Regions from separate parts of the Sphingobium sp. TomTYG46 genome, predicted to be linked through region 1. Evidence: riboswitches for the same ligand, from Rfam matches in the RefSeq annotation. Region 1 holds a riboswitch; each other region holds the start of a gene.
What was found. Region 1 has a riboswitch for cobalamin ahead of ACZ5YV_RS15445 (HoxN/HupN/NixA family nickel/cobalt transporter). Riboswitches for the same ligand answer to the same signal wherever they lie in the genome.
Positions count from the first base shown of each region.

Region 2: it holds a riboswitch for cobalamin, as region 1 does, so the genes downstream of both, ACZ5YV_RS13505 (TonB-dependent receptor) here and ACZ5YV_RS15445 (HoxN/HupN/NixA family nickel/cobalt transporter) in region 1, are expected to answer to the same signal.
Region 3: it holds a riboswitch for cobalamin, as region 1 does, so the genes downstream of both, ACZ5YV_RS17300 (TonB-dependent receptor) here and ACZ5YV_RS15445 (HoxN/HupN/NixA family nickel/cobalt transporter) in region 1, are expected to answer to the same signal.

Region 1 covers NZ_AP027325.1:480,881-489,314, forward strand. The annotation lists gene ACZ5YV_RS15440 (formate dehydrogenase accessory sulfurtransferase FdhD) at 4-786, opposite strand; cobalamin riboswitch at 933-1,177, shown strand; gene ACZ5YV_RS15445 (HoxN/HupN/NixA family nickel/cobalt transporter) at 1,350-2,399, shown strand; gene cobW (cobalamin biosynthesis protein CobW) at 2,396-3,436, shown strand; gene cobN (cobaltochelatase subunit CobN) at 3,436-7,128, shown strand; gene cobO (cob(I)yrinic acid a,c-diamide adenosyltransferase) at 7,125-7,730, shown strand; gene bluB (5,6-dimethylbenzimidazole synthase) at 7,732-8,370, shown strand.
Region 2 covers NZ_AP027325.1:15,576-26,962, reverse strand. The annotation lists gene ACZ5YV_RS13520 (malate synthase G) at 1-1,774, opposite strand, end outside; gene ACZ5YV_RS13515 (LysR family transcriptional regulator) at 1,885-2,778, shown strand; gene ACZ5YV_RS13510 (hypothetical protein) at 2,963-3,142, shown strand; cobalamin riboswitch at 3,499-3,744, shown strand; gene ACZ5YV_RS13505 (TonB-dependent receptor) at 3,994-5,943, shown strand; gene ACZ5YV_RS13500 (hypothetical protein) at 6,173-6,415, shown strand; gene ACZ5YV_RS13495 (MaoC family dehydratase) at 6,454-6,906, opposite strand; gene ACZ5YV_RS13490 (helix-turn-helix domain-containing protein) at 7,223-7,972, shown strand; gene ACZ5YV_RS13485 (hypothetical protein) at 8,266-8,643, shown strand; gene ACZ5YV_RS13480 (hypothetical protein) at 8,678-9,568, shown strand; gene ACZ5YV_RS13475 (VOC family protein) at 9,612-10,142, opposite strand; gene ACZ5YV_RS13470 (N-acyl-D-amino-acid deacylase family protein) at 10,198-11,387, opposite strand, start outside.
Region 3 covers NZ_AP027326.1:10,265-21,651, forward strand. The annotation lists gene ACZ5YV_RS17275 (ParB/RepB/Spo0J family partition protein) at 1-1,306, opposite strand, end outside; gene ACZ5YV_RS17280 (hypothetical protein) at 1,354-1,545, opposite strand; gene ACZ5YV_RS17285 (hypothetical protein) at 1,837-2,586, opposite strand; gene ACZ5YV_RS17290 (DUF3768 domain-containing protein) at 2,790-3,188, opposite strand; gene ACZ5YV_RS17295 (ArdC family protein) at 3,250-4,188, opposite strand; cobalamin riboswitch at 4,531-4,774, shown strand; gene ACZ5YV_RS17300 (TonB-dependent receptor) at 4,951-7,092, shown strand; gene ACZ5YV_RS17305 (PepSY domain-containing protein) at 7,079-8,554, shown strand; gene ACZ5YV_RS17310 (cation diffusion facilitator family transporter) at 8,613-9,527, opposite strand; gene ACZ5YV_RS17315 (hypothetical protein) at 9,558-9,941, opposite strand; gene ACZ5YV_RS17320 (SRPBCC family protein) at 10,005-10,502, opposite strand; gene ACZ5YV_RS17325 (efflux RND transporter permease subunit) at 10,574-11,387, opposite strand, start outside.

The DNA.
Region 1 (8,434 bases):
TCGTCAGTCGGGCAAGTCGCCCGCCGCGAGTACGGCATCGGGCCGGGCAAGCACGACTATCGGCAATCCGGAGCTGGCCGCGCGCTCGGCGGCCAAACGGGTCGGGGCGGAGATGGTGACGAGTAACGGGCAATTGGCGAGCGCAGCCTTTTCCACCAACTCAAAGGAACAACGGGAGGACAGCAGCGCGAAGCCCCCATCCCAGGACAGTTGCTGCCGCCGCATGGCCCCGATCAGCTTGTCGAAAGCGTTGTGGCGGCCCGCATCCTCATAAGCGAGTCGGATCGTGCCGTCAGCGCCCGCCAGTGCGGCAGCGTGGACGGCGCCGGTTCGCCTGTTGAGCGGCTGATGCGCGGAAAGATCACCCAGCGCATGGAAGATCGCGTCAGGCTTTGCATCGCAGCGGGCGGTGATGGCAGGCAGCGGACGCATCGCCTGTTCAAGATTTTCAACACCGCACAGGCCGCAGGAAGAGTCCGATACGCGATGGCGGACCCGGCCGAGCAGCCCCTCCGCACGATCGGGCGGCAGCGTGGCGCGGGCTACAAGGCCCTGATCGGTCGCATGCACATCGACGTCCAGCGGCGGGTCGGAGGGCAGGATCAGCCGCTCGGCAAGGGCGAACCCCTGCACCAGTTCCGCGATATCCGCGGGGGTTGCCATCAGCACGGCATAGCCGATGCCGTTGAATTCGATGGCGACGGGAACCTCCTCCGCCAGTTCGCGCGTAACCGGCGATGTGTCGCCATCGGGCGCGATCCGGGTGAAGGAGAAAAGCGAAGACATGCGTCCGGTCTAGGCGGAGAGGACAGGCGCGGCAATATGGCGCGGAGGGCTGCGGCCATGTCAGTCCGGTGCGTATTTCCCCGCGGCCGGTGTCATTTCAATTTCATCGCCTTGCCCGCTTCCCTTTGGCGGCCAAGCCATCTATGCACGGCATCGATCGCGCCGGTGCCCGGAAGGGCTTCAAAGGGAATGCGGTGCGGGCTTCTGTAGACGGAGCCCAAATCCGCGGCTGTCCCTGCAACTGTAAGCGGTGAGCGAGATGCATAGCGACCTTCCGGTACGACCGGGGGTCAGCCACTGGGCCGGACGCTAAATCATGCGAGGCCTGGGAAGGCCGTGTGTCGAGCGATGACCCGCAAGCCAGGAGACCTGCCAGCGTCTGGTCGCTCTTGCTTTGGCCCAGGGGATGGCCGGGGCACGGTATTCCGTCTGAGCGACGCGTGCGGCGGGGCCGCACCGGCATGCGTGCCGGGCGCTATATGGTGTCCGTCCGGCGTATCATGTCGGCCGCTTGGCGGAGGTCCCGTTCAGGTTCGCTGACGCCGACGGGAGCCATGTCTAAAATGGCGATACAATTTCCGGCGCTTCGCCGCCGTGCCACTGTCATGTTCGCGGTTTTGATCGCCTGCAATATCGGCCTGTGGCTCTTTGCCCTGCTGATCTTTGCGGGCAACACGATGATGCTGGGCACCGCCCTGCTCGCCTGGAGCCTGGGGCTGCGCCATGCGGTCGATGCCGATCATATCGCGGCGATCGACAATGTGACCCGCAAGCTGATGCAGGAAGGGCAGCGGCCGCTGACCGTGGGCCTGTGGTTTGCGATCGGACATAGCGCGATCGTGCTGATCGCCGCCGTGCTGATCGCCGTCGCCGCCAATGCGCTGAGCAGGGTCGAGGCGGCGGGCGAGATCGGGGGCACGATCGCCACGGTCATCTCTGCCACATTCCTGTTCGCCATCGCGGCGATGAACCTGATGATCCTGCGATCGGTCCTGAAGACCTTCAACCATGTTCGCAATGGCGGCACCTATGTCGATGAGGACATGGACATATTGCTGGGAAACCGGGGGCTGCTTGCGCGCCTGTTCCGGCCGCTCTTCCGGCTGGTCACGCGAAGCTGGCACATGGCGCCGCTGGGCTTCCTGTTCGGCCTCGGCTTCGACACGGCGACGGAGGTCGCGATCCTCGGCCTGTCGGCGGGTCAGGCGGCGAGCGGCCTTTCGATCGCGACGGTGCTCATCTTCCCCCTGCTCTTTGCCGCAGGCATGGCGCTGATCGACACGGCGGACGGGGCGCTGATGATGGGCGCCTATCAGTGGGCGTTCGTGAAGCCAATCCGCAAGCTCTACTACAACATCACCATCACGCTGGTGTCCGCGCTGGTCGCGATCGTCATCGGCGGCATCGAGGCGGCGGCGTTGCTGGGCGACAAGCTGGGGCTGACCGGCGGCGTCTGGTCGGTCGCGGCCGATCTGGGTGAGCATTTCAACAGCCTCGGCTTCTTCATCGTCGGCCTGTTCGCGGCCTGCTGGCTGGTGAGCTGGATCATCTACCGCTGGAAGCGCTTCGACGAGATCGACGTGCTCCTCCCCAATCAAGGACAAACAATATGAGCAAGGTTCCCGCCACGGTCATCACCGGATTCCTGGGCGCCGGAAAGACGACACTGATCCGCCACCTGATCGAAAATGCGGGCGGGCGGCGGCTGGCGCTCATCATCAACGAATTTGGCGATGTCGGCGTCGATGGATCGCTGGTGAAGGGCTGCGGGGATGAGACGTGCCCCGATGAAGACATTATCGAGCTGGCCAATGGCTGCATCTGCTGCACCGTGGCGGACGATTTCCTGCCGACGATGCAGCGGCTGCTGGACCGCGACGTGCCGCCCGATCATATCATCATCGAGACATCGGGGCTGGCGCTGCCCAAGCCGCTGGTGAAGGCGTTCCAGTGGCCCGATATCAGGACCCGCGCGACCGTGGACGGGGTGATCGCCCTGATCGATGCGGACGCTCTGGCGGCGGGGCGCTTCGCCCACGACGAGGCAGCGTTGGCCGCTGCCCGTGCGGCCGACCCCACGCTGGATCATGACAGCCCGATCGAGGAACTGTTCGAGGATCAGATTGCCTGCGCCGACCTGGTACTGCTGAACAAGAGCGATCTGGTCGAGCCGGACAGGCTGGCGGAACTGGAGCAGCAACTGGCCGGGGAAGTGCGGCCGGGCGTGCGCATCGTCCGCACCGCGCGGGGGGAGATCGACCCGGCCATCCTGCTGGGTCTCGACGCGGGCGTCGAGGAGCAAATCGACGCACGTCCTTCCCATCATGACGATGAGGGGGATCATGATCATGAGGATTTCGACAGCTTCGTCGTGGAACTGGGGGAGCTGGGCAATCCCGCACCCCTGCTGAGTGCGCTGGAGGAGGTCATAGCCGATCATGACATCTTGCGGGTGAAGGGCTTTGTTGCCATTGCGGGCCGTCCGGCGCGGCTCGTCATTCAGGCTGTGGGACCGCGCATCCAGCAACATTATGACCGGCACTGGCAGGCAGGTGAGGCGCGTAGCTCGCGACTGGTGGTGATCGGTCAGGCGGGGATCGATCGACTGGCGATCGAACAGGTGCTGATGGGCCAGATGGCGGTCGCCTGATGCATTTGCTGACCGCCACGCCCGGCACTGTCTCCAATGGAGAGGAAGCGATCGACCTTGGCCAGACGCCGGGCGACATCGTGCTGCTGACCGTGGCGGACAGCGACCTTGCCTGCTTCGCCAGCGCAGCGGCGATGCTGGGGGATGGCGCGCCATCCATCCGGCTGGCAAACCTTCTCCAGCTGAAGCATCCCTATTCGGTCGATCTCTATGTCGAGAAGGTGATTTCTCACGCGAAGTTCGTGTGCGTGGTGTTGCTGGGCGGCAAGAGCTATTGGCCCTATGGCATTGAGGAAATTGCCAATATTGCGCGCGACAAGGGCATCGCGTTTGCCGCGATAGCGGACGGGCGGGAGGATGATCCGGAACTGCGCGCCGCCTCCACCCTGCCGCCGGACATGTGCGATCGGCTGCGCGATTATCTCCGGCAGGGCGGCATTGCCAATGCCACGGCATTTCTGAAGACCGCCGCCCGGATCGCAGGACTGGAGGCAGGAGCGCCCGACGCGCCGGTGCCGGTCGCCGACGCGGGGCTGTACCTGCCCGGCGTCGAACGGCCGACGCTGGAACAGGTTAGGGCTGGCTGGATATCGGGGCAGCCGACAGTGCTGTTCCTCTTCTATCGCGCCTTGCTGATCGCGGGCACTCTGGAAGCGGTGGACGCGATGGTGGCCGGGTTGCGAGCTGAAGGGCTCAATGTCCTGCCGGTCTATGTCCGGGCGCTGCGGGAGCCCTTTGCTCGAGACTTTCTGGATGGGGTGATTGGGGCGGTTCAGCCCGACGTCATCCTGAACGCCACGGCCTTTGCCGCGTCCGCGCCGGGCGAACCGCGTACGCCGTCCATATTGGAGAAGGCCGACTGCCCCGTGCTCCAGACGCTGTTCGCCAGCGCGGAACAGGCCGCGTGGCAGGACAGCGCGCGGGGGCTGGGTCCGCGCGACCTGGCGATGCATATCGCCTTGCCCGAAGTGGACGGACGCCTGTTCACCCGGGCGGTCGCGTTCAAGGCCGCCGCCCGATTTGATGCGAGGACGCAATGCAGCATCGTCGTGCCGCAGCTTCTGGCCAACCGTGTCCGCTTTGTCTCTCAACTGGCTGCGAACTGGGCAAAATTAAGCCGAGCGCCTGTGGAAGATCGCCATGTCGCGCTGGTCCTTGCCAATTACCCGAACAGGGATGGACGGATTGGCAACGGCGTGGGGCTCGACACGCCGGAAAGCGCTGCGGCGATCCTGCGCGCGCTAGCGGAGGCTGGTTATGCGACGGGCGACGCGCCGACCGATGGCGCGGCGCTGATGCGGCATATGACCGGGAGTGATGCGACATGCTCGCTCCCGTTGGCGGAGTATCGAGCGGCGTTCGATGGTTTTCCGGAGGGCGTCCGAAAGGCCGTCACTGAACGGTGGGGCAAGCCAGAGGACGATCCATTCTGCCGCGAAGGAGCTTTCCGCCTGCGGGTGCATCGTTTCGGCCATGTCGCCGTCGCGGTGCAGCCCTCTCGCGGCTATGATGTCGATCCCAAGAGCAGCTATCATGACCCGGCGTTGCCGCCGCCGCATGCCTATCTGGCCTTTCATATCTGGCTGGCGCAGGAATTTGGCGTCCATGCGGTGGTGCATGTGGGGAAGCATGGCAATCTGGAGTGGCTGCCCGGCAAGGCCATCGCGCTATCGGAAAACTGCTTCCCGGAAATCTGCGCCGGGCCGATACCGCAAATCTACCCCTTCATCGTCAATGATCCGGGGGAAGGCACGCAAGCCAAGCGACGGATCGGCGCGTGCATCATCGACCATCTGACGCCGCCGCTGACACGTGCCGAGACCTATGGCCCGTTGAAGGAACTGGAGGCGCTGGTCGATGAATATTATCTGGCGGCGGGGATGGACCCGCGCAGGCTGGAAACGCTGCGCCGGGACATATTGGCGCTGGCGGCGTCTCAAGGGCTGGACAAGGATGCGGGCGCGCAGGGCAGCGGAGACGATGCCTTGGCAGCGATCGACAACTATCTGTGCGAATTGAAAGAAATGCAGATTCGGGACGGATTGCATATCTTTACCCGCTCGCCCGAAGGTGCGCTGCGCCGGGACTTGCTGATCTCCCTCGCCCGCTGCCCCAGGGGTCTGGACGAGGATCAGCAATCGCTGCTGCGGGCTCTGGCGGACGATCTGGAGTTGGGCTTCGATCCGCTGGATTGCGGCATGGGCGCTTCATGGGAAGGCGCGCGACCGGAGGTGCTGGGCAGCGTGGCGGACGATGCGTGGCGCAGCGTGGGGGACACGGTCGAGCGGCTGGAACTCTACGCCATCCAGCTGATCGACTATGGCAAAGAAGCGCCGGGACCGCATAGCGCGGCGGTTCTGGGGGCTGTGAGGAAACAGCTTGCGCCTCGCGTGGATGCCTGCGGCGACGCGGAAAAGGCGGGGCTGCTCCGCGCACTCGATGGCAAGTTCGTGCTGCCCGGCCCTTCCGGCGCGCCCACGCGCGGGCGTCCCGATGTGTTGCCGACCGGGCGGAATTTCTATTCGGTCGATACGCGCGCGGTGCCGACCGTGGCCGCCTGGAATCTGGGCCAGCGGTCGGCCGACCTCATCGTGCAGGACTATCTCCAGCGCGAAGGCGATTATCCCCGCGCCATGGCCCTTTCCGCATGGGGCACGGCGAACATGCGCACGGGTGGGGACGACATCGCGCAGGCATTGGCCCTGATGGGCGTGCGGCCCCGGTGGGACTGGGCATCGGGGCGGGTCGTCGGATTTGAGGTGATGAAGATCGCCGAGTTGAACCGACCGCGCGTGGACGTGACGCTGCGCGTGTCGGGCTTTTTCCGCGACGCCTTTCCCGAACAGATCGACCTGATCGACAGCGCCGCGCGCGCCGTGATGGCGCTGGATGAACCCGATGAAGACAATCCCGCTGCGGCGAGGCAGCGGGCGGAGGCGGCTGCGCTGATTGCGGAGGGGACGTCTGAAAAGGCGGCGCTGCGTCGCGCCGGGGCTCGCGTTTTTGGATCGAAGCCGGGTGCATATGGTGCGGGTTTGCAGGCGATGATCGACGAGCGGTTGTGGCATGATCGATCGGACCTTGCGAACATCTATCTCGATTGGGGCGGCTATGCCTATGGTGGCGGGGTCGAGGGCGACGCGGAACGAGACCTTTTCAGCCAGCGCCTGAGCGATGCCGACGCCCTGATCCAGAATCAGGACAATCGCGAGCATGACCTGCTCGACAGCGACGATTATTACCAGTTCGAGGGCGGGATCGCAGCGGCGGTCGAGCATCTCTCCGGCCGCAAGCCGCTCAGCTATCATAATGACCATAGCCGACCCGAGCGGCCCGTCGTCCGCACGCTGGAGGATGAGATCGGCCGGGTGGTGCGGGCGCGGGTCACCAATCCCAAATGGATCGCGGGCATGATGCGGCACGGTTACAAGGGCGCGTTCGAAATGGCCGCCTCGGTTGATTATCTCTTTGCCTTTGCCGCGACGACCCATGGCGTGAAGGATCATCATTTCGACGCCGTCCACGCCGCCTTCATCGAGGATGAGGTGGTGCGCGGCTTCATGGCGGACGCCAACCCCGCCGCGCTGCGCGAAACCGCCGCGCGCCTCCGCGAAGCGCTGGACCGGGGGCTGTGGCGGCCACGGTCGAACAGCGCGGCCATGCTCCTCGCTCAACTCAAGGAACCGACATGATCGAACGCACCCCCGAACAACATGCCGAAAAGATGAAGAAGAAGCAGGCCGCCCATGACAAGATCATGGCCACCAAGACGCAGGAAAAGGGCCTGCTGATCGTCCACACCGGCAAGGGCAAGGGCAAGACGACCGCGGCGCTGGGCATGGTCGTGCGCGCGATCGGCCATGGCAAGAAGGTCGGCGTCGTCCAGTTCGTCAAGGGCGCAATGACCACCGGAGAAAAAGTCGTGTTCGATGCGTTTCCAGACAATGTCACGTTCAAGCCCATGGGCGAAGGCTTCACCTGGAACACGCAGGACAAGACCCGCGACATCGCCCTCGCCCGTGAAGCATGGGACGAGGTAAAGCGGATGATCGCCGATCCGGCCTATGATATGGTGCTGGCAGATGAGCTTAATATCGTCCTGCGCTATGACTATCTGCCGGTGGGGGAAGTGGTCGAGGCGGTGACTGCGAGGGACGAAATGAAGCATGTGCTCATCACCGGCCGCAATGCGCCCGAAGCGCTGATCGAAGCGGCCGATCTCGTCACCGAAATGACGTTGGTCAAGCATCCCTTCCGCAGCGGCGTGAAGGCACAGGCAGGAATAGAATTCTGACATGAGTGGACCCGCCATAACCCCGATCGACAGCGCGCAGTTCGAGGCGCTGGTGCGGGCGCGGCGGGACATTCGCCATTTCAGGACCGATCCCATCGACGAGGGCGATGTCGAATGGCTGCTAAGCATGGCGCATCGCGCGCCATCGGTCGGATTATCGCAGCCATGGCGCTTTGTGCGGATCGAGACGGAGGGGCTGCGGGAGAGGCTGGCGCTTCATGTCGATGCGCAGGTGAGGGAAGCGGGCCGGGAGTATGAGGGCGATCAGGACAAGCTCTACCGTAGCCTGAAGCTGCACGGCCTCCGCGAGGCGCCAGTGTTGTTCGCAGTCTATTGCGACGATGGGACGGAGACGGGCCATCATCTGGGCGCCGCCACCATGCCCGAAGCGCGCCGCTATAGCTGCGTCATGGCGGTGCATACGCTGTGGCTGGCGGCGCGGACGCGGGGGATCGGCATGGGTTGGGTGTCGATCATGGAAGCGGAAGGCGTGGACGCGATGCTGGACGTTCCGGCCAGTTGGGAGTGTCTTGGGCTGCTCTGCCTCGGACGGCCGGAGAGCGAAGAGGATGCCCCGGAACTGGAACGACGCGGATGGGAACAGCGGACGGATTGGCATTCAGTGGTGGTGCGGCGTTAGCGCAACCCGCTCCCACCTATTCGCCGTTCGGGCTGAGCCTGTCGAAGCCCCTCACTTCTCTTCA
Region 2 (11,387 bases), 420 kb from region 1:
CGCCCTGATCCACCCAGCGCACGACATAGCCCAATATCCCCTGCGCATTATTATCCAGCTCGTCGCGAACATCTTGCGCCGACCAGTTCGCCCCGGCCGCTAGCGGGATCGTCAGCAGCGTGTCCAACCCCGCCACTGCTTCAGCCTTCCGCTCCTCCTGCCGCGCAAAAACATCAACCTCATGATAATGCGTAGCGTGCAAGGTCGCAGCCGTCGGCGAAGGCACCCAAGCCGTATTCGCCCCCGTCATCGGGTGCCCAATCTTCTGCTCCAGCATGTCCGCCATCCTGTCCGGAGCCGCCCACATGCCCTTCCCGATCTGCGCCTTGCCCGAAAGCCCACAGGCAAGCCCGATCTGCACATTGCGATCCTCATAGGCCTTGATCCAGGCCGCACCCTTCATCTCGCCCTTGCGGATCATCGGCCCCGCCCGCATCGACGTATGAATCTCGTCACCCGTACGATCGAGGAAGCCCGTGTTGATGAACACGATCCGGTCCCGCACCGCATGGATACAGGCGGCGAGGTTGGCCGAAGTCCGCCGCTCCTCGTCCATCACGCCGACTTTCAACTGATGCCGCTCCAGCCCCAGCAGATCCTCGATCGCGTCGAACAGGTCATTGGTAAAGGCGGCCTCCTCCGGCCCATGCATCTTGGGCTTCACGATATAGATGCTGCCCGCCCGGCTGTTGACGAACCGCCCGCCGCGCCGAACGTCATGCAAAGCAATCAGGCTGGTAACGATCCCATCCAATATCCCTTCGGGCGCCTCGTTCCCATTGGGCAGCCGCACCGCAGGCGTCGTCATCAAATGCCCGACATTGCGCACGAACAGTAAAGACCGTCCCGGCAGCGTGAACGCGCTTCCATCAGGCGCGACATAGGCCCGGTCGCCATTCAACCGCCGCGTCATCATCGCGCCATTCTTCTCGAAGCTGTCCTCCAGATCGCCCTTCATCAGGCCGAGCCAGTTGGCATAGGCTGCGACCTTGTCCGCCGCATCGACCGCCGCGACCGAATCCTCCAGATCGCAAATGGTGGACAGGGCCGATTCCAGAACGACATCGGCCAGATGCGCCGGGTCATCCCGCCCGATCGGATGGCTTGCGTCGATCACCAGCTCAATATGCAGCCCATTGTTGCGAAGCAGGATGTTATCCCCTGCCCGCCCGGCAAGTTGCGCGGGGTCGCGCAAGACCGGCGTGCCACCCGCCCAATCCGCCCAACTTCCTTCCGCCAGAGGAACCGCCCGATCCAGGAATGCCTTGGCCCACCCAATCACCTGTGCGCCGCGCGCTGGATCATAGCCTTTGCCCGCCGCCGCGCCGGGGATCGCATCGGTCCCATACAGCGCATCGTAAAGGCTGCCCCAACGCGCATTGGCCGCGTTCAACAGGAACCGCGCGTTGAGGATCGGCACCACCAGCTGTGGCCCCGCCAAGGTCGCAAGCTCTGCATCCACCCGGCCCGACCCGATGGAAAAAGGCGCAGGCTCCGGCACCAGATAGCCAATCTGGGTCAGGAAAGCCCGATAAGCCTCCGCATCAAACGGCCGCCCCGCTTGCTCGCCATGCCAGCTGTCGATCTGCGCCTGAATCGCGTCGCGCTTTTCCAGCAGAGCCGCATTAAGCGGCGCGAACCGCTCGAAAATCGCAGCCACGCCCTGCCAAAATGCTTCCGCTGCGATCCCCGTCCCTGGCAGGACTTCTCCATCGATAAAGCGCGCCAGCTCGGCGGCGACCATAAGACCCGATTTCTCGATCATGCCGTCCATGGGCAACTCTCCATCCAAAATACTGTGACGAAAGCCTATAGACCCCTCTCCATCCTCGCACTAGACAACAAGAACTCAAAGCATCTGTTCCTCACAGGAAAAGATCATCGATGGATCCCGATTATCTTCTCTTCGCCCGCGCGGTGGAGGCAGGCAGCCTTTCGGCGGCAGGCCGCATATTGAACATCTCGCCTGCCATGATGTCGAAACGCATCTCCCGGCTGGAAGCGCGCCTCGGCGTCCGCCTCATCCATCGCACCACGCGCCGCCTTGCCCTGACGGAGGAAGGCGCCAGCCTGCACCGCGACCTTGTCGCCATCCTCGACGCCATCCAGCAGGCGGAGCAACGCGTCACCAGTCGGCACCGGAGTGCGTCCGGGCCGCTGCGCATTTCGGCTCCCACCTCCTTCGGCCGCCTGCATGTGGCACCTCATGTCGGCCGCTTCCTGGACCTCCATCCGCGCGTCGACCTCGAACTCAACCTGTCCGACGCCTATGAAGACCTGCTCGCCGAGCGTATCGACGTGGCGATCCGCATCACCAGCGACATTCCTCTCCATTTGGAGGGGCATCATCTCGCCACCAACCGCCGCATCCTCTGTGCCAGCCCAGCCTATCTCGCCGCGCATGGCATTCCGGACAAGATCGCCGACCTCCCCCGCCACCGCCTGCTCGCGGCCGATGGACAATTGCCCTGGCGGCTGGTGAATGGCCGCGCACGCAAGCTGATCGATGGCCAAAGCCATGTCCGCACCAACAGCAGCGAAATCGTGCGCGAACTTGCCCTTACCGGCGTCGGGATCGCCTTGCGCTCGCTCTGGGACGTGGGCGACCTGATGGCGAAAGGCAGCCTCGTCCGCGTCCTCGATAGCTGGGAAGGCCCCGTTGACCTCGCCGTTCACGCCGTCCACCCCCGCGCCGCAGGCCGTCCCGCCGCCGTGGACGCCTTCATCGGCTTCTTGCGCGAAACCTTCCGCGATGCATCGTGGAACCGGGGCGGCTGATAGCAAGAAGCACCTTAGCGCCACCCGCTTAACTGCCTGAAAAGCGCAGAAATCCTCTTCTGAAATCATTTGCAAGCCTGCTGTCAAAAAACAGAAGCTTTCCGGAGTTAACCTGCGTAATGGCGGCGGGAAACAGGCCGATGTTATCGTTCGAGCCATAAGAGATTGAGAGAGGATAAGGGCCATGCGCCCCAATGACGCGTCACATTTTTCCGCCTGCGCCGCCCAGGAAGCGCGGCAAGCCAGGGAAGCCCGCCTGCGCGGCGCCGACCAGGCAACCATCGCCCTCCACAACGAACGCGCCGTCCGCTACCAAGCCATGGCCCTACGCCTCCAACGAGAGCGCGGCGCGACCCTGAACTGACTTGGCGCGACAAGCGGGCGCACGTCATCCCCTCCCGTCATGCCAGCGAAAGCTGGCATCTCAAGCGACCGCACGCGTCCTCACCCGGAGATCCCAGCTTCCGCTGGGATGACGAACTGTGAAGAGCAGGAATACCCACCTCATCCCCTCTCCCCTTCAGGGGAGAGGGTGCCGAGCGTAGCGAAGGCGGGAGAGGGGACTGTAAAGCAACCAGCGTCGCTCCCCTCTCCCTAACCTCGATGAGAGTCACGTGCCTCTCATCGACCCCTGAAGGGGAGAGGGAACAGACCGTTCATCACCCCCCCCTTGCCCAACCTCCACACCTCCGCTATCGCCCCCATCACCCGGGCAACCCCTGGGGAAATGATCGCGCCGGTGCCTCGAAAGAGGCTTAAAAGGGAACATGGTAAAGGAGGCATCCACCTCCCCAAGCCAAGGCTGTCCCTGCAACTGTAAGCGGCGAGCGCGATGCACATCGCCCTTCCTCAGAGGCAGGAAGGGCAAGTCACTGGGCCGGACGCTAAATCCTGCGAGGCCTGGGAAGGCCGTGCATCAAGCGATGACCCGCGAGCCAGGATACCTGCCAGCGTCTGGTCGCTCTTGCCTTGGTCCAGGGGATGGCCGCGGCACGGTGAACTCCGTCTGAGCGACGAACGAGCGGCAAGAGGCCGCTTCGGTGACGCTGGCGGCCGCCTTGGGGGCGTCCGGCCGCCTGCGTGCGCCGGTCGTCGCCAGACGACAGGTCTCTTGCCGGATGTCGCCAGACGCCCGGAGTGCATGATGTGAAACTACCCAATCCTTTCCACCGCGCCGCCTGCGCGCTGACCGCCACTTTCCTCCCCTTCCCCGCCTTGGCCGCCGACGCCAATGACGCGAGCGACGATGCCAGCACCATCATCGTCTTCGGCCGGGGAGAGGACAAGATCGGCACCGCCCATGCGGCCAGCGAAGGCAGCGTCGGCGGCGCGGACCTTCTCGTCCGCCCGCTGCTGCGCGTCGCCGAACTGCTCGAAGCCGTGCCGGGGCTGGTCGCGGCCCAGCATTCGGGCAGCGGCAAGGCCAATCAATATTTCCTGCGCGGTTTCAATCTCGACCATGGGTCGGACTTCACCACCTATATTGACGGGGTTCAGATGAACTTCCGCAGCCATGGCCATGGTCAGGGCTATCTCGACCTCAACGGCCTCATCCCCGAAATCATCGCGCGGGAGGATTTTCGCAAAGGTCCCTATCGCGCCGATGGCGGCGACTTCGCGCTTGCGGGCGCCGCCTATATGACCACGATCGATGGCTATGACCGACCATGGGTCGCGGCGGAGGGCGGATCCTTCGGCTGGCGCAGGCTGGCGTCGGGCGGCACGGTAAAGGCGGGCGCGGGCCATCTCACCCTGGTCGCGCAGGCCAAGGCCTATGACGGGCCATGGCAGGAGCCTGAACATCTGCGTCACTATGCGGGTTTCGCCAAATATACCCTCCCTGCCGGAGCCGGTAAGATCGACGCCACGCTCCACGCCTATCGCGCGACATGGCGTCCAACCGAGCAGATACCCGAACGGATCATCGGCACGCCGCTCTGCCCCGATGTCTTCTGTTCGCCCGATCCGTCAGCGCGCGGCGAAACCACGCGGATCATCGGCAATCTCGCCACCGTCCAGCCGACATGGCGCGCCAATCTTTACGCGCAATTCTACAACTGGACGATGTTCTCCAACCCCACCTACACCGATCCCGACGGCACCAGCGCGCAGATCGAGCAGTTCGACCGCCGCTGGGTCCTCGGCTTCACCGGCGAAAAGCGGTGGGATGTCGACCCGGCGCTGCAATTGAAGCTGGGCACGGAAAACCGCTATGACGCGATCGGCAATGTCGGCGTCAACCGCACCGCGAACCGCGTCTTCCTCTCCTCGCTCGGCCGCTGTCGCGTCAAGCAAGGGTCAGCCGCGCTCTATGGCGAAGCGACCGTGACGCCGCTCCCCGGTCTGCGCATCACGGGAGGCCTGCGTGGCGACTATTATCATTATGATGTCCGCAGCCGGGACGCCGTCGCCGCCGCGTTGGGTGAAGGCAGCGGCTCGGACACGCTCATCTCGCCCAAGGCGTCGGCCGCATGGGCGATCACGCCGCAGGTCGAACTCTATGCCAATTGGGGCCGGGGCTTCCATTCCAACGATGCGCGCGGCGCGGTCAATGTCGATACGCCTGTTCCCATGCTTGTGCGCGGCACCGGCAAGGAATTGGGCGGCCGCCTGCAACTGCCCGGCTTAACCTTCACCGCGACCTATTGGTGGCTGAATGTCGGCAGCGAACTGCGTTTCGTCGGCGACTCCAACGCGGTCGAACCCAGCGGAGCCAGCCGCCGCCATGGCTATGAGCTTGTCGCCTTCTGGCGGCCGCTCCCCTGGCTCGCTTTCGACGGCAACTACACTGCCAGCCACAGCCGCTACACCAATGGCGACCATATCCCCAACGCCTTCAAAAATGCCGCGTCCGCTGGCGCAGCCATCGTGCTTGACCCATGGGAAGCCAGCATCCGCGTCCGTCACCTTGGCCCTTCGCCACTGATCGAGGACAATAGCGTGCGCGATTCCGGTAGCACGGTCGTCAACGCCCGCGCCGCGTGGAAGGGAAAGCGGGTGCAAGTCTATGCCGAACTGCTCAACATCCTTGGCAGCCGGGACAAGGACATCGCTTATTATTACGAATCCTACCTTCCCGCCGCCGATGCGGAGCCTGTCGAAGGGAGGCTAAGCCGCGTGGTCGAACCGCGAACGGTAAGGGGCGGCATCAAGTTCAGCTTCTGATGCTGGGGAAGGCCGCATCCAGAAAGACCTGCGGCCTTCCCGATCAATGGCTTACATAATGAACGGCGGTGTTCATAAAGTAAAAGTGGACAGGGCAACAGTCAAACCACAATATAATACACGTTAAATACCCGTGGAAATTTTGAGACGTAGTTGACGTCTTTTCTCCTCTATGCAACTTTCCCCTCGGCAATCTGGACAGAGAATCAGTTGCCTGGAGAGGATGCCAATGAAGCACGCACCATTAAGGGGCGCCGTTTTTCACGCGATATTGCGTGACTGCCTGGAAGCACAGCGCGCGCCCAAGGAAACAGAAATACAACTGATCGCCTGCAAAATATGGCAGGACAGTTTCGCGGCGATCACGAACAAGAACTGGCACGACCTCGTACCCGGTGGCGAGGAGTATGAATACACCATCAACGCCGCGCGCATGGCCTTCGGTCTCCACGCGACCAACACCGCAGCCTAAATGGATAGCCCAATCCGCTTACTCCGACGATTGCCGGATCAAAGCTGGAATTGGGTTATCCATTCGCAGATGAGGGCGGGCTTGCTCTCACCTTCTATCTCTACCGTCGCCTCGGTAGTCAGCTGAAGCTGCCCCGGCCGCTTTTCGACGATCTCCAGCGGCTTGAACCTTCCGCGCACACGTTTGCCGGATCGAACGGGCGCCAGGAAACGGAGCTTGTTGCTGCCATAATTAATCTCCGTAGCGCCGTCGGGAACGACGTTGCCTCGCGCATCGGCGCACAGGTGCGGCAAGAGTGAAAGCGTCAGGAAACCATGAGCGATCGTCCCGCCAAAGGGTGATTGTTTCGCGCGTTCCGGATCGACATGGATATATTGATGATCCTTGGTCGCTTCGGCGAACTGGTCGATCATATCCTGACTGACCAGGAACCAGTCCGACACGTCTTCCTCGTCCGCCCGCGCCTGAAGATAATCGAGAAACTGGCTCATTCCATTCACCCCCCACGCTGCTCCTAGAGCGAAACTATGCACAAGCATGCGCGAATGCGATAGGAAAATGCTCCAGTGGGGCGAGGGTCAGTTGGACCTTGTCAGCGGCGTCGAGTTACTTACCCTTCCTAAAAGAATAAGCTGGAGAGGCCATGACTGGAGAAGACAAGAAGCTTCGGCTGCACGAAAGCCGTGCAGCCGAAGAGTCGAGGGATGGATATCGATCGCGGAACCATCCACGATCGAACATCGCGGGATATGATCTAGCGCCGTGGCCGACCCATATCATCCTTGCAGCGTGGGAAGGGATCATCTGATGAGCCCCTGTCATCCGTCCAACGACCCTTTCGGAATGGAACATGAACTGCTGCTGGCGGCGCTCCGACGGAGACTGCGAGCAGCGGGCCTGACCCAGGCCGACGTCGCGAAAAAGCTTGGCGTGGGCACCGCTACCGTCAAACGATGGCTGCATGGACGCGGGCTGGGCCTGCGCACCTTGTCGCAACTGTGCGCGCTCGCCGACACCACACTCACCGAAATCGCCGAAGAGGCCGCCGTGCGCGATCGGTCATCGGACAAGCTGACGCTGGCGCAGGAAAAGGCGCTGACCACAAGCCCCGAATTATCGACCATATTCTTCATCATCGTCACGGGTTGGCCGGTGTCCGAAGCCGAGGAAGGCTTTGGCATACCGCCCGAACATATCGCGCAACATGTCGAACGACTGGAAAGGCTGGCGCTGATCGATCGCCTGCCGGGAGGACGTCTGCGCGCGCGACTGGACCCGGCCCATGTGTGGCAACGCGAGCCCATGCGCAGACATTTCGAACAGCATATGAAGCATCTGTTCTTCAATTTGAACTATGGCGACCCCGATACGATCTTCGGCGTGGAAACGGTCAAGCTGTCGCCCGTGGGCGTCGCGCGCGTCGCGGAAAGGATCGAGCGTTTCAGGTCCGAACTGCGGGAAATCGCGCAGGCGGATCGCCGCACCTCGGCCCTGCCGGGGGAATGGCACGCTGTTCTTGCAGTAGCATGTCCGGTGGCGCCGCTGAAACCTCGCTGATTGTGGATGATACTTGACGAAGGGATCATTTCAAGACACGCTGCATGCAAACGAGATGGCTCGGCCGAAGAGCTGATCGGTGGCCGAAGCTGTCAGGAGAGGATGCAGAAAGGGCTCGCGGCCATGCGTCGCAGATCAGGCTGCATCATGAACAATATAATGGCGGAACACCGCCAAACGTCCGCTTTCGGATGCGCATACGCGTGTTCGGTCCCGGATGGTGGACCGGGCTTCTAAACGAAGCACGGCCTATACCGAGGGATGGCATCGCCCGACGAAAGGAAGGGATTGCCATGCGTTCATCTATTGCCGTTGCGTTAGCGGGCCTATCATCGCTCGGCCCGACAGCGGCTCTGGCGCAGACTGCCGACCCGGCCACGCAGGCTGCGGTTCAGGGGCAGTTGGCCGACCTCATGGTGACAGCACAACGGCGCGATGAAAGCCTGCAAAAGGTGCCCGTCGCCGTGACCGCCATCGGGCGGAGCAAAGCGGGCAGCTGCGCGTCACCACGTGCAATCGTAATCTGGCGGCCAACCAACCGGATGACCGCTTATGGCAAGGTATCCACCGGCAATGTCACGAGCGGGATATTGAGCGGCATTCCCTACAAAGCAGATATGTTGACCGCAGCTACGAACGCGGGTGGACCTATGGTGTCGAACTTGGGGTGAGTTTCTAAAAGACAGAATGAAGAGGAGAGAGATGATGGAAAACGAGATCGCAGCGCGTGTAAGCAGCGCGGATTTTGCATATTATAATGGCTCGGGACCGGGCTTCACGACCGAAAGCTCCGTCTTGATCAGTTCTTCGCCCTATCTCAACCACCCGCAACTGCGCGCGCTGATCGCTCAGGAGATGCTGCGGCGGAACGGGGCTGAACTGCCTAACACGGCCTATATTCCCGACGTCGTGAAGATATTAATGGAACTGGAAAACTGGCCCCGCATCTTCCAGCTGTTCGAGGAAGAAAAGGCGCGACTTCCTGAATTCAAGACCTGGCTGGACGGCAAAAAGGTCTCGCTCTTCAAAAATGAGGAACTGGCAGGGGCCGAGCCCGGCACGCTACGTGCTGTAATGTACGATTTCGTGGTCAATAGCGGCTATAATATGGACCATTTCTTCCAGGGAATGGAGATAGAGACCGATTTCGACTTCTACATGAAGGAACGGACTCATACACATGACATTGAACATATGATCACGGGTTTTGAAACCAATCATGCCGGTGAAATAGCGTTGCTGGCAGCGAACATGCGAGCGCTTTATAAGTATTTCACACCCGAACTCGCATCCTTCTTCAACCGCGTCAGCTCCTATCTGCGCGCCAAGACGATGATGAAGAGCGGGCTATTCTATCCTGATTCGGTGAAGATAGAGCTGGACGCTGAAGACATTGGCGCAGCACAGGGTCGTAACTGGAAGCATCCCCTCTTCCTAATCCCCTATCGCGACTATCTCGACTGGCAGGTGACAGATATTCGCGAGGAATTCGGCATCACCAATCCGCCAAAGCCCGGTGAATGGGCATGGACCACCGCGATCAGCGAAGACCCGAGGCCGAGCCATCAGGGTATGCCCTCCATGGCGGCGGAGTAAGATCACGATTGGCACTGCCCCTCTGATGAGGGGCAGCCGCCTACTACATTGCCGCGAAGTCGATCACCGTTACAGGCTCGCTGCCGTCCCAGTCGCGGGCCGCCGCCATCCCAGCTTCGCACATGCCGCGCATGTCAGGGCCGCAGATAAATTCGAATAATTGCCCTGGCTCGCCGGGGACGCGCAAATAGGCGACGCGCGTGGCAGGATTATGCGCCGTGAAAAGCACTTCCATGCCCCCCGCCACCGCCGTTTCAACGGCGGCGTCCAGATCATCGACTATGCGGGCGATGTGATGAAGGCCCAGCAAGCGCGACCCATCATCAGCTCGATAGGGTGACGGAGCGTCGTTCGTAGCCTCTATCAGTTCAATTTGCACGCCGTCCTGATAGGACAATCCGACATGCATTGTGACCCGCGTCGGCTCGCCACGATATTGGCCATCCAGCGCGACATTGCGGAATACGGTCCATGGACCCACGCCCGAATGGTCAATCCAGCGATTTATGCTGGCATCGAGATCATCCACCAATATCCCGATCTGGTCGATCGCACCGAATTTAGCCAAATCGATATTCCCATTTGCAAGAATGGGGTGCGAACGGCATGCACCGCCCGCACCCGTTTCTTTATTCAGCGGCTTCCAACGAAGCCAGCGCGTCATTCGCCGCAGCGGTGGGCACCAGATATTCGCCCGGACGGGCGCCGGTATAGCTGTTGCCGTCGAAGGTCTTGACCCCATTCACCAGCGTAAGCCGCATGGGCGCCGCCGGACGGGTGAAGCGCCATGTCGTACCGCCGTCGCCATCGGGCACGTCGAACCGCTTTTCCATATTGCGATATTCGACCTCACTCAGGTTGAAGACGGCAATGTCGGCGCGGCGTCCGACCTTGATCTCGCCCGTATCATGCAGGCCAAAGAAATTGGCGAGCTTACCCGTCTTCACATGGATCGCCTGCTCCACCGTCAGCAAGCCTTCCCGCACATATTTGGTGAAGAGCAGGATATTCTCTCCGCCACCGCACAGCATCTGAAGATGCGCGCCCGCGTCGGAGATATTCCCAACCGTCTGCGGGTCCAGCATAAGCTGGATGGTCAAGTCCTCATCCTTCGGGAAGGGCGCCATATGCACGGTGGATTTGGTGCCATTCTCAAGAATCCACTGCGCCATCGCGTCCGAACGGTGCAGGCCACGCGACTCTGCAAATTCCTTCAAAGTGCCGCCCACGGGGCCGGTGCCATTTTCGCTATCCAGCAGATACAAGTCCTGCGGATTGTTCATCGGCGAATGCGGCCACGCCTTGGTGTCCCAACTCTCCCGCGCCCGCGCCCGCCAATCGGGATCGGCAAGCAAGCGTGCCTTCTCCTCATGCGTTTCGGCAAGGACAACCTCATGCCAGACATAGTCATTGGACTGGGCGAAGATCAGCGACTTGACAAGGCTCAGCGTGCTGGTCGGCGAGACATGCGCATAGCCTGGCCAGACATCGATCCCTTCTTCCTTCAGCTTCGCAAGGGTGTCCTGCAATCGGGGCAGAATATCCTTCTGGAATTCCAGCGTCGGAATGCCACCCGCCACCTGCATACGGATCGTCCGGCCTTTCGTCAGCCGCCCGAGCCGCTCCAGACTTTCCGGTCCGGTCTTGCGCATGAAGGTGTCGATGATGACCTGATAGGTGGTGCCGGGATAGCGCTCCATCACCGCAAATAGCGCTTCGAACTCCGCATCATCGGCGAGCAAAGTGGGGATGGCGCGGTCGTCGCCATCATGGTCGTGCAGATTGTCCGAGAGCCCAAGAGCGCCAGCGGCCAGCGCAT
Region 3 (11,387 bases), on a different replicon from region 1:
CGGTCGCAACCGTCTCCGCCTTCAATTCCAGCGCGAGGTTATAGCCCTGTGCGCCATGCAACAGTTGCCCAGCCAGCGAGTCCAGAAGTACGTCGAGCGCCAGCGCCGGGTTGGCGGCAACCGCCTCCTGCACGATTTGGGTCTTGATCCGGCTAAGGTCGGCGTAGAGACTATTTGGATAAAGCGGGGCAGGGCCGCCCGTCGCGCCCGTTGCCTTGGGCTTTTTCTCGGCCTTGGCGCGATAGATACGCTCACCAAGGGAGCCATCCCGCGAAATCCAGAGCGCCACGCCACCCACAGCCTTCTGATCGGCATTGTAGGATCGCAGCCCCGCCGCAATGGACTCCCGTTCTTCCATCAGGGGCGCGATGCGGTCGCTATCCTCCCCTTCGGCTTCGGCAATGGCCTCCATCTCGGCATCCAGCGCGGCCATGCGTTCGGCCTCCACCTCACTCGGCTCCCGCTCCGCCGGATAGAGGTAGCCCTTGTTGTAGAGGTCATAGGGCTGATCGAAAGTCGCAGTCACTTCATACCAGCCCGCCGACCGATATTCCCCGGCCACGCTGTCCAGCTTGGCTTGGGCCAATTCCTCCACGATTTCAGGATTGTCGGCATAGCCGCCATCGCCCTGCGAAAACAGGTCAGGGGTGATTGTGCCGCCATGCTCCATATAGGCATCGCGCCCGACAAACAGGAACGCGCCGCTCTGCGTCGTCAATTTCTCTTCGGTCAACATGCTCCTGATCCGGTGAGCTTGGCCGCTCGACGCCTTGAAAACGCGAAGCTGCTCGGCATGATCGTCCGACAGGGTGAGCGCCTTCGCCGCCTCAAGGGTAAGCTGGTCCTTGGAGAGAATGTCGATCAGCTTGGGATTGAGCGCCGACAACCGCAGCATCTTCGCCACATAGCTTTCGGAATAACCGAACCGCCCCGCGATCTCCGACGCCGACATGCCGATATCGCGCATCGCGGCAAATGCCCGGATCGCATCGGCAGGGTGCATGTCCTCACGCGCCGCATTCTCGGCATAGGATAGCTCGATGGCCTCTTCCTTGGTCCGCAATTCGATGGGGAACAAATCGCTGTTGGCGATCTTCTTGCGCTTCACCAGTTCCTTGAGCGCACGATAGCGCCGTCCGCCTGCGAAAACCCAGAACAGTTCATCCTCTTCATAGGCGACAAGGTTCTGCAACAGGCCATGCGCCGCAATGTCGTCGGCCATGGAGTTGATCGCGGAAGGCTTAACCCGGCGCGTGTTGAGCGGGGAAAGGCGAAGCTGCGACAGTTTGACGGTCATGATAGCCATGATGGTAGCTCCTGAAAATCTTAATGATCGAATGGGGAAGGGGAGGGTCAGCCCTCCAAGGCGGCCAGTTCCTCGAACTCGACCGATGCGCGGTGCGCTGCGTCTCCGGCGTAGGTCGCGCCGGTGCGCGGGTAGTAGAAAACCCGCTCGCCTCGTTTGTAGGGGGTGCCGTCAACGGCCAGCCCGTCCACCTTCGCGCGTTTCCAGTAGGGATCGCCTCGATACCGTGTGTAAGTCATTCTTTTGACCTCCTTCCTTGGCTGAAAGCCGCTGCCTGCGGCCTGCGGCTCTGCCACTCCGGCGAGGAGCGGGACGGGGAGGGAGGGCAAAAATCGACCGCTGGCGCGGGCGAGCCGCCTTAGCCTGGTCGCCGCCCCAAAGGGCGGCGGACCACCGGGCTTGGCGGATTACACGGGCGGTCTATTTTTGTTCGGGAACGAAAGGGCGGCCGCCCTTGGTGTTCCCCTGCATCAGAGGCCGTCAAGGAGGGCTGACGGTGCCATGAACTGCGCCACGCGCGAGCGTGACCGTTAGCGGCTTCTGCCCTTGTCCGGCCCATTGGGAGCAGGGGAGAGGGGCAAGGAGATTCCATCGTCAACAGGCTTCCCAGCCCTGATATTGGCGGCGACCGCCGTGCGAGCAGCATCGGTCGCCGCTTCGATCAGACGGGGGCCATCGCCGCGCGCCTGCGAAACGGCCTGTATCTTGTCGACAATGACCTGCGCGGCAGCAAAGCGGGGATCGGCCTTATTCTGGTCGGGGTTATTTTTCAGGAAGGTCTCGGCCAGGCCCTCATGGGCAGGCGATTGGCCGGGAGCCAGGATCGGCCGTTCCAGCGAACGCACAGCGCGCAAGATGTTCGCCGGCTGTTGACTGTTGATGCGCGTCGCGAGGGCAGCGCCGATCTCTCGCACCCGCTCCAGGGGCGTTTGCTGCGGGGAAATAACGGCATCGACCTCCCTGTGCCCCAAATGGGTCAGCAAATGCGATTGATAGGTCGGACCTTTGGCATGACGGAGATAGGCCAGTTCGATCCGCGCAGCCACGATGCGAGGCTCAGGCGCGCCATTTTTGACCAACGCCTGAAGGCGGTCCGCCGCCTCACGGCGCGCCGCTGGCAGATAACGGTCAAGTTCATCCCGAATTTTTCCAAGGGAAATGCGGTAACGCTGGCCGATGGGAGGATCACGCGGAGGAAGAAAGGCGATGCCTCCCGGCCCCGTCCGGGCCTGTACAGGCTCATCGCCGTCATGGGCGGAGGCAGGGTCATCGGATACCAAGGGGATCAGCCAGCAAGCTCGCCAGCCGCCTCACCCCGCATGAAATCCATCGCCGTAATCTGCACTCTGACCGCCCCGATGTCGAACTCAAGCATGGTAAATTGCCCTCTCAGCATCCTATCCAGAATGGAGCGAAAACACAATAAATCGCTATTGACCAACAGCCCATATGGCCGCCCCGCCGAGCGGGGCGGCAGCGATATTCAATACTCGCTCGCCAGCATGATTGTCAGCAGGCGCGTTGTCCGTTCGTCATCCCAAGGGGCTTCACTGCCAAACTCCAACGCTTTGTCATAGCAGTCAATTTTCCAGAATATGGTCTGACTGATGGCATCTTCCTTGCCGGGACGGCGCTGCATCCATTCACCCGTATGAAGGCGATAGACAGCGCCAAAATCATGTTCGGCATAAGGGTCGTTACCCTCGTCAAACTGATCGAAAGCAATGATCTGGGACACAGCTTCATGACGGTCACGCTCATCAAGCGAGGCAAAACCAATCGTCATAGTTGCACGGCCCGATACGCCGGGCTGCTGGCGCGCTGCATCGTTGAGGAAGCGGATACGCTCGATCTTCTCGGCGTAGGTAAATTCGAGGCTCATGGGTCAGTCCTTGGGAAATAGGGATGGGGAGGGCAGCGGCATTCCACTGCCCGTTTCGCTGTCAGGCGGCGCGCTGGATGGGATGCCCTGCCATGTAGGACAGGATATGTTCGCTTGCGGACTGCGCGGCGGTGGCGGCCCTGAAAATGGCGCGCTTGTCGTTCCGCAAGGCGGTCAGCCAGGACGCGACATAGGCGGCGTGATCTTCCCGCTCGGTGGGTTCCATGCCAAGCTGGGCGCACAGCATCGCGGCGCCGATCTCGGCAATCAGTTCCTCGGCGGCTCGCATTTCGCGGCTCTCGCCGTAGCGATGCAGTGTTTCGCGGTTCAGCCGATCCCTATGGCCGGTGCTGTGGACAGCCTCATGAGCGAGGGTTGCGAAAAAGGCATTGCCGCTTACAAAGTCGGCAAAGGCGGGCATCTGAATACGATCGCTGACGCTGTTGTAAAATGCGCTGGTGCCGCCCTCGCTATAGGGAACGGGATAGAGGGCAAAGGCAGCATCCAGTTCGCTGTCACGCTCGTCGCGGTTCCTGATCTCGATGGATGGCGCGGGATATTTGCCCATGTCGAGGCCGTCGATCTGCTCGACGTTGAACACGACATATTTCTTCAGATAGCCGCGGCTGCTCTCCTCCTCATCATCGCCGCTCTGGCGCTGGTCGGTGTCATCATCCTTCGGCGTGAAAGTGCCCGCGTGGACAACGAGATTGCCCTTCTCGCCCTTCCTGACCTGCCCGCCAAGTTCGTGGGCCTGCCGGTAGGTCATCCAATAGGGATTGGCATAGCCGCGCATCATGGCGGCGGACCAAAGCAGCAGGATGTTGATGCCGCGATAGGGCGTGCCTTCATGACGCAACGGAAGCGAACTGGCCCCGCATGCCCAGGACGGCGACCAAGGGCGGGTGCCAGCTTCCAGCAATGCCACAATCTGGTTGGTGACTTCCTCGTAAATGTCGATCCGTGCGGCCTTTGCGCTGCGGGTGGTGCTGCGAGCCATATGCTTGTTTCCCTTCCAAAATCGGAGCCGAAGGCGATGGGTGCCATCGGCTTCTGCCCGCTGGCGAAGCGGGTCGGGGAATGGCGCAAATCGGGGCCGATCAGGGGGAGGGGGATCACCCGCCCTGCACAAGCGCAGCGCGGAAGGGTGGGGATACCGCCTGATCGCCAAGGGAGGCCGCAGGCCGAGACGGCTTGGCTCTTGCGCCAGGGGGCCGGAACAGGCCCCAAAATCAAAAGCCTGCAACGGAATGATAATGGACCGCCAACGGGAATGCCCATGCCCGCTTGTCTGCACCGCACAATTTCACTACAGGAGCGCCGTCCGGGACGCGCCAAGCGGCCAGGACATGATCGCGCCGGTGTCCCGAGAGGGACTTAATAGGGAACGCGGTGAAGGTGGTTCGCCACCCTAATCCGAGGCTGTCCCTGCAACTGTAAGCGGTGAGCGCGATGTACATGCGCGGATAGGCATTGACCTATCCGCCAGCCACTGGGCCGGACGCTAAATCCTGCGAGGCCTGGGAAGGCCGTGCATCAAGCGATGACCCGTGAGCCAGGAGACCTGCCGGCGTCTGGTCGCTCTTGCCATGGTCCAGGGGATGGTCGAGGCACGGTGAACTCCGTCTGAGCGACGAACGAGCGGTGGGGGCCGCATCGGTTCGTGCGACGGGCGCCAAGGCGTCCGCCCGTGGTGCGCGCCGACCGTTCGTAACGGCACGCCCCTGCCCGACGTCGAATGACGCCGACGGGGCATGATAGAATGAAGAAGACTATCCGCAATATATCCAGTTATACTCTCGCCGTACTGCTGCTGGGCGCGCCGCTCGCCGCCCACGCCGACGATTCCGCCGCCAGCGCAACGGAAAGCGACACCATCATCGTCTTCGGCCAGCGGCAACCTGCTCTCGCCATTCCGCAATCCACCGGCAGCCGGCTTGGTCTGACGCCCCTGGAAACCCCCGCTAGCATCGCGGTTGTCGATGGCGAGGAATTGCGCGCGCGCGGTGATCTTACCCTTCAGGATGCCGTCACCCGCGCACCGGGCATCACCAATATTGCCGATCCGGGCAATGGTAACACGGCGCTGGCGGCCCGCGGCTTCAGCGGCCAGGGATCGGTGCTTCAACTGGTCGACGGCATCCGCCTGTTTCCTGTCGCGGGAACGATCACCTATCCAACCGATCCCTGGATTGCCGAGCGGATCGACGTGCTGAGCGGGCCAGCATCGGTCCTCTATGGCCAGGGCGCGCTTGGTGGCGCGATCAACGTCATCCTGCGGCAACCCAATAGCGAGCGGTTCGAGGCCCAGGGCGAGATCGGCTATGGATCGCAGGACAGCTTCCATGCCGCCGCCGGCGTAGGCGGCCCGATCGGCGAGATGTTCTCCTTCCGCATCGACGGCAGCTATCGCCGGTCGGACGGCTATGTCGATCGCGGTCAGTCCGAGAGCCACGCCCTGTCGGGCGCGCTTAAATTCGCGCCCACCGACAATTTCTCGCTCACCCTGCGCTATGATGACGGCGACCAGAAGCCGAGCAAATATTTCGGCACGCCTCTGATCGAAGGCCGCATTGATGAGCGGGTGCGGGACCGCAATTTCAACGTCGCCGACGCGGAGATGCGCTTTCGCGACAAGCGCGCTACGCTGACTGCCACCTGGTCCCCGATCGAGCAAATCACGATCTCGAACACCGCCTATCGCCTGACCAGCTATCGCCGCTGGAAGAATCTGGAGAGCTACAGCTATGACGGAACGACCGGCCTGGTGGACCGTGCGGACAATCTGGGCATCGTCCATGACCAGACCCAATATGGCGATCAGGGCACGGTGAAGCTCAGCCTGCCGGTCGCGGGCGGCATCACCAATGATCTGGTTGTCGGTTTCGACGTCAATCTGGTCAAGCTGACCTACAGCAACGATTTCGGGTCGGACCCGCAGGAGGATTCGGTCGATCCGTTCAACCCGGTGCCGGGCCTGTTCTTCGACACGCAGGGCATTGCGCCCCGCTTCCGCACGCGCACCAGCGAATATGCGGTATTTGCCGAGAACCGGCTGAAGCTGAACGACCAATTCTCGATCATCGGCGGCGTGCGCTATGAGGAGAACCGGGTCCGCCGTTGGACCTTCGCCTATTCGCCAAGCAATGTGCGGAGCGAGACGCAGGTGCTCGACAAGCGGCTCGACAACACGACCTGGCGAGTAGGCGCAGTCTATCAGCCGACACCGGCATTGTCGCTCTACGGCCAATACACGACCGGCGTCGATCCGCTTGGGACGCTCACCACCTATTCGACGGGTCAAGTGCAATTCAGCCACGCAACCGGCGATCAGGTCGAGTTCGGCGTGAAGGGGAGCTTCCTCGATGGACGGGGTTCGGCGACCCTAGCCGCCTATCGCATCGTCAAGAAGGGCCTCCTCTCCCAGCAGACGCTCACCAGCCCGGTCGAGCAGGTCGGCCAGCGTTCGGCCAAAGGCATCGAAGCCTCGGTTTCGGTGGACCTTGCCGACGGGTTTGGCATCGACGCCAACGGCACGGTGCTGGATGCGAAGTTTGACGACTTCATCAGCGGCGCGACCAATTATAACGGCCTCACGCCCCCCGGTGTCGCGGAAACCGCCGCCAATCTGTGGCTGCGCTGGGAGCCGATTACGCGGTTGCAGACGCGCGCCGGCCTTCGCTACGTCGGCAAGCGCTATTCAGACAATGCCAACCAGTTCCGCGTGCCGGCCTATGCCGTGGTCGACGCCAGCCTGTCCTATGCTGTGACCGACAATGTCGCGCTGGACCTGCGCCTCTACAATCTCTTCGACAAGGACTACGCGATCACCGCCTATAACAACGAACAATGGGTGCTCGGCCGCCCGCGCTCGGTGGACGTGTCCCTGCGTGCACGGTTCTAAACCGACCAGAAAAGCAGCGGCGGGCCATGTTGCCCGCCGCTGGCTTTATCTTGGGCACCGCTGGATCGGCATCGCCACATGCCTGCTCTTCGCCATGTGGTTCCTATCGGGCCTGGTGATGATCTATGTGCCCTATCCGTCGCTGACGGACGCGGAACGGATCGCACGGCTCGAACCGATCCGCTGGGCCGATGTCACCGCGCCGCCGCCGGACAGCAGCCGCCTGCGCTCACTCACGCTGGAAATGCGCGACGGCAAACCTCTCTGGCGTACAAATCCATGGGACGGGGAAGCTGAGATCATCTCCGCGACCGCCGGACAGGCCGTGCCGGCTGTGACAGCCGCCATGGCCGAACGCGCTGCGCGCCGTTTCGGCGGGGCCGCCGTCGCGTCGATCCATTCCTTCGAACGGGACCAATGGACGGTCGCCCAACGCTTCGACCGACACCGCCCCTTGTGGCAAATCGCCCTTGCTGACCGGGCAGGGACCGAAATCTACGTTTCGTCCCGAACCGGCGATGTCGTGCAGGACACGATCCGCAGCGAACGCTTCTGGAACTGGCTGGGTGCGGTTCCACACTGGCTCTATTTCACGGCATTGCGACAGGATGGCGCACTGTGGCGACAGGTCATCCTCTGGGTCGCGGGGCCTTGCTTCGCGACCGGCGTTACCGGCTTCTGGATCGGGCTGCTGCGGGCACGGCTCGGGCGACGGCGCTACAAGGGCGGACGCATAACACCCTATCGCGGATGGATGGTCTGGCATCATATCGCGGGCCTCGCGGGTGGCATTTTCCTCGTCGCATGGATCTTCAGCGGTTGGCTTTCGGTCGATCCGGGGCATCTGTTCCGGTCCGAAGGCATCGCGGAAAAGAACCAGCGTGATTATCTCGGCACCCTGTCGATCCCGTCCAATGCCTTCATCATGGCCGGGAAGCAGATGCCCAGCGCGGTCCAGATCACGGCGATGCCCTCGCCGGGCCATGAAATTCTGATGGTCGCGAAGGACGGGCAGGGGCGACGCGCCTTGATCGACGGACGGACCCTGCGCCCTTTCAACGCATCGCCCACGACCCTGACGCGCGCAGCGACACAATTGCTGCCTGGAGCCTCCATCGGCAACGTCCAGATGATAAGGCAGCCCGATGCCTATTGGTATGGCCCCGATGAGCTGGCATCCCTCCCCGTCTTGCGGATCACGTTCACCGATCCGGCGCAGACATGGGTGCATCTCGATCCCCGGACCGGCGAGCAGCTTGGTTCCATCGACGCTCGCGGTCGCCTTTACCGCTGGCTTTTCGACATGCTGCACAAATGGGATTTGAACATTCTCACCTCCCACCGGCCATCATGGGATGTCCTGCTCTGGGTACTTTCCTTCCTCGGCCTGACGACCTCCGTAAGCGGCGTGTGGATCGGAGCCAGAAGACTGCGATCAAACCGGCGCCGCAGCCCTTGTTGATCTCTGACGCCACTGAACAGCGAAGGCGAATGGCAGCCGGTAGCAGGGCTACAAACCATCAGGGATGAAGATGATGGGTGTCTGCGCAGGCTTCGCTCTCGGTCTGGATCGTGACATGCTCGATCCCAAACTGACGCTGAAGCATGGCCTGGACATCTCTGCGCACCACCTCGCTTTGGCTCGGATCGGTGATCTCGATATGAGCGGACAGGCTGGCGTCGTTGGTCGTCATCGACCAGACATGCAGGTCATGCACGCCGCCGACGCCGGGCACCTGCGAAATGGCGGCTCGGATTTCGCCAAGTTGCAGCCCCCCTGGCACGCCTTCCAGCAGAACATTGGTGGTATCTTTGAGCAAGATCCATGTGCGCGGAAGAACCCATAGGCCGATACCCACGGCCACGATCGGATCGACCAGCGTCCAGCCTGTGAAGCGGATGACCAACGCGCCCGCGATCACGCCGATCGACCCCAGCATGTCGGCCCATACCTCCAGATAGGCGCCCTTGATGTTGAGGCTTTTATCCTTCCCCGCCATGAGCAGGCGCATGGCGATGAGGTTCACGACCAGGCCCAGCGTGGCGACCACGAGCATTCCTGTCGAACCGACAGGCTCCGGTTCACGGAAGCGCTGGATGGCCTCGACCAGAACATAGATCGCGACCGCGAACAGCATGATCGCGTTGAAGGCCGCCGCGAGTATCTCGAGCCGCCGATAGCCAAAGGTTCGCTTGTCATCGGGCGCCTTTTGCCCGATGCGGATCGCCATGAGCGCGATCACCAGCGCCGCCACGTCGGTCAGCATGTGCCCCGCATCGGAAAGCAGGGCCAGGCTGTTGAAGACAAAGGCACCGATAACCTCGGCAACCAGAAAACCGCCCGTCAGGACAAGGGCGATTAAAAGCATCTTGGCGTTGGCGCCAGCGGTATGGTCGTGGCTATGGCTGTGTCCGCCTGCACTGTGGTCATGCATTTCTACTCTCCCAACATCCGTCCCAATTCGTCAGTCATTTGCCGGGTGCTTCGGCCCGTCGTCATATGACACACTGATCAAATCCAAATTCTCGGCGCCCTCGACTAAGCGCCCGCGAAAATAAGCGGGCCGTGGTCGTTGGGGTGAGAAGTACAGAATGTCTGCCGTTGCAGAACGAACCTTCGACCCTTTGGCATAGCCAGCAATATCGACATGCCCTTTTAGCGACAGGCTACGGACGGACTGTATGTTGCCCGACACGATCATGGTCTCTCCGCGTCGCATCGTCTTCAATGCGGAGAACTTTGCGTTTGAATGCGGTGAAACTTCTATTGCGACGTCCGACCTTTCGATCATCGGTGACGCGCAGCCTGGGCTTGCCAGTGCAAGAAGAATGGGCAGCATTTGCTTCATGATGACCTCCTCAATGCGAGAGTCTTTCGCAGTATATCTACTGGGGTCACAGCGATCCGCCGGTCAGTCATTGTCAGCCCCGCGTGAAAGGGCACCGGGCGCGGGTTTGCGGACAGAACTCCTGCCAGACTGCGGCTTGCGCCCCTGCTTTTTTAGGTGTGTCAGGAAAGCCGCATCCTGCACCGCCATATTTTTGCGGATGCCGCCGCGCTTGATGCTCCCAAGAAGCATGCCAATAAGACCCCGACACTCAAACGAATGACGTATTTCCGCGCCATTGGCGATTGGGCTGATCTCATAGCGTTCCTTGAGTACCAGCAGGCCCCTGATGCCGTCGCTCCAGCCTATCGTTCGCGGTTTCTCGACAGGATCGAGCCGAACCAAGATTTTGACGCGCCGGTCATCAAAGATCAGCCACGACAAGAGAAAGTCCTTGCCGGGGATCGCATCGCTCAGAACGCGATAATGCGGATGCCACCGCCCATAGCCAGGAAGGTCGGACAACAAGCTCCATATTTTCAGTATCGAGCTATGCGCCGTAAATATGGTTTCCTCTACCATGATATATTCCCGATCTTCTCCGAAGCGGGACGGGGAGGGCTGTGCTGCATAAGACCCTCCCCGTCCGAGCCTCAGAACTGCGGTTGCGGTTCGTCCACACCGCCCGTCAGATGTTGCGGTTCGTCCAGATTCTCCTCACCGGGCATCTCCTTGCGCCCATAGCGCGCGTAGAGCGTCGGCAGCATGAACAGGGTAAGCAACGTCGCGGAGATGAGGCCGCCGATAACCACCGTGGCGAGCGGCTTCTGCACTTCCGCCCCTGCGCCCGTGCCGAGTGCCATCGGCACGAAGCCGAGGCTCGCAACCAGCGCCGTCATAACGACGGGGCGCAGACGCTGGATGGCTCCCGCACGCGCTGCATCGGCCCGATCCATGCCTTTCCGCATGAGATCCTGGATGGATGACACCATGACGAGACCATTCAGCACCGCGATACCGGAAAGCGCGATGAAACCGACTGCCGCCGAAATGGAGAAATCCATGCCCCGCAGGAACAGGAGCAGCACGCCGCCCACCAGCGCCAAAGGAACGCCAGTGAACACGATCGCGGCATCCCGCACCGAACCCAATGCGCCATAGAGGAGCATCATGATCAGGATGAAGCAGGCCGGGATCACGAGCTGAAGACGCTCGCGCGCTGAAGCCAGATTCTCGAACTGGCCACCCCATTCGAGATAGCTGCCCGCCGGAAGACGCACCTCTTTGGCGATATTTGCCTTTGCCTCCTCCACCACACTGGCAATGTCACGGCCACGGACATTCGCTTGCACCACCACGCGACGCTTGCCATTTTCCCGGCTGATCTGGTTGGGACCGTCCACGACCCTGATGTCAGCGACACTCGCCAACGGCACGAACTGGCCGCCAGGGACCGGAACCTGCACC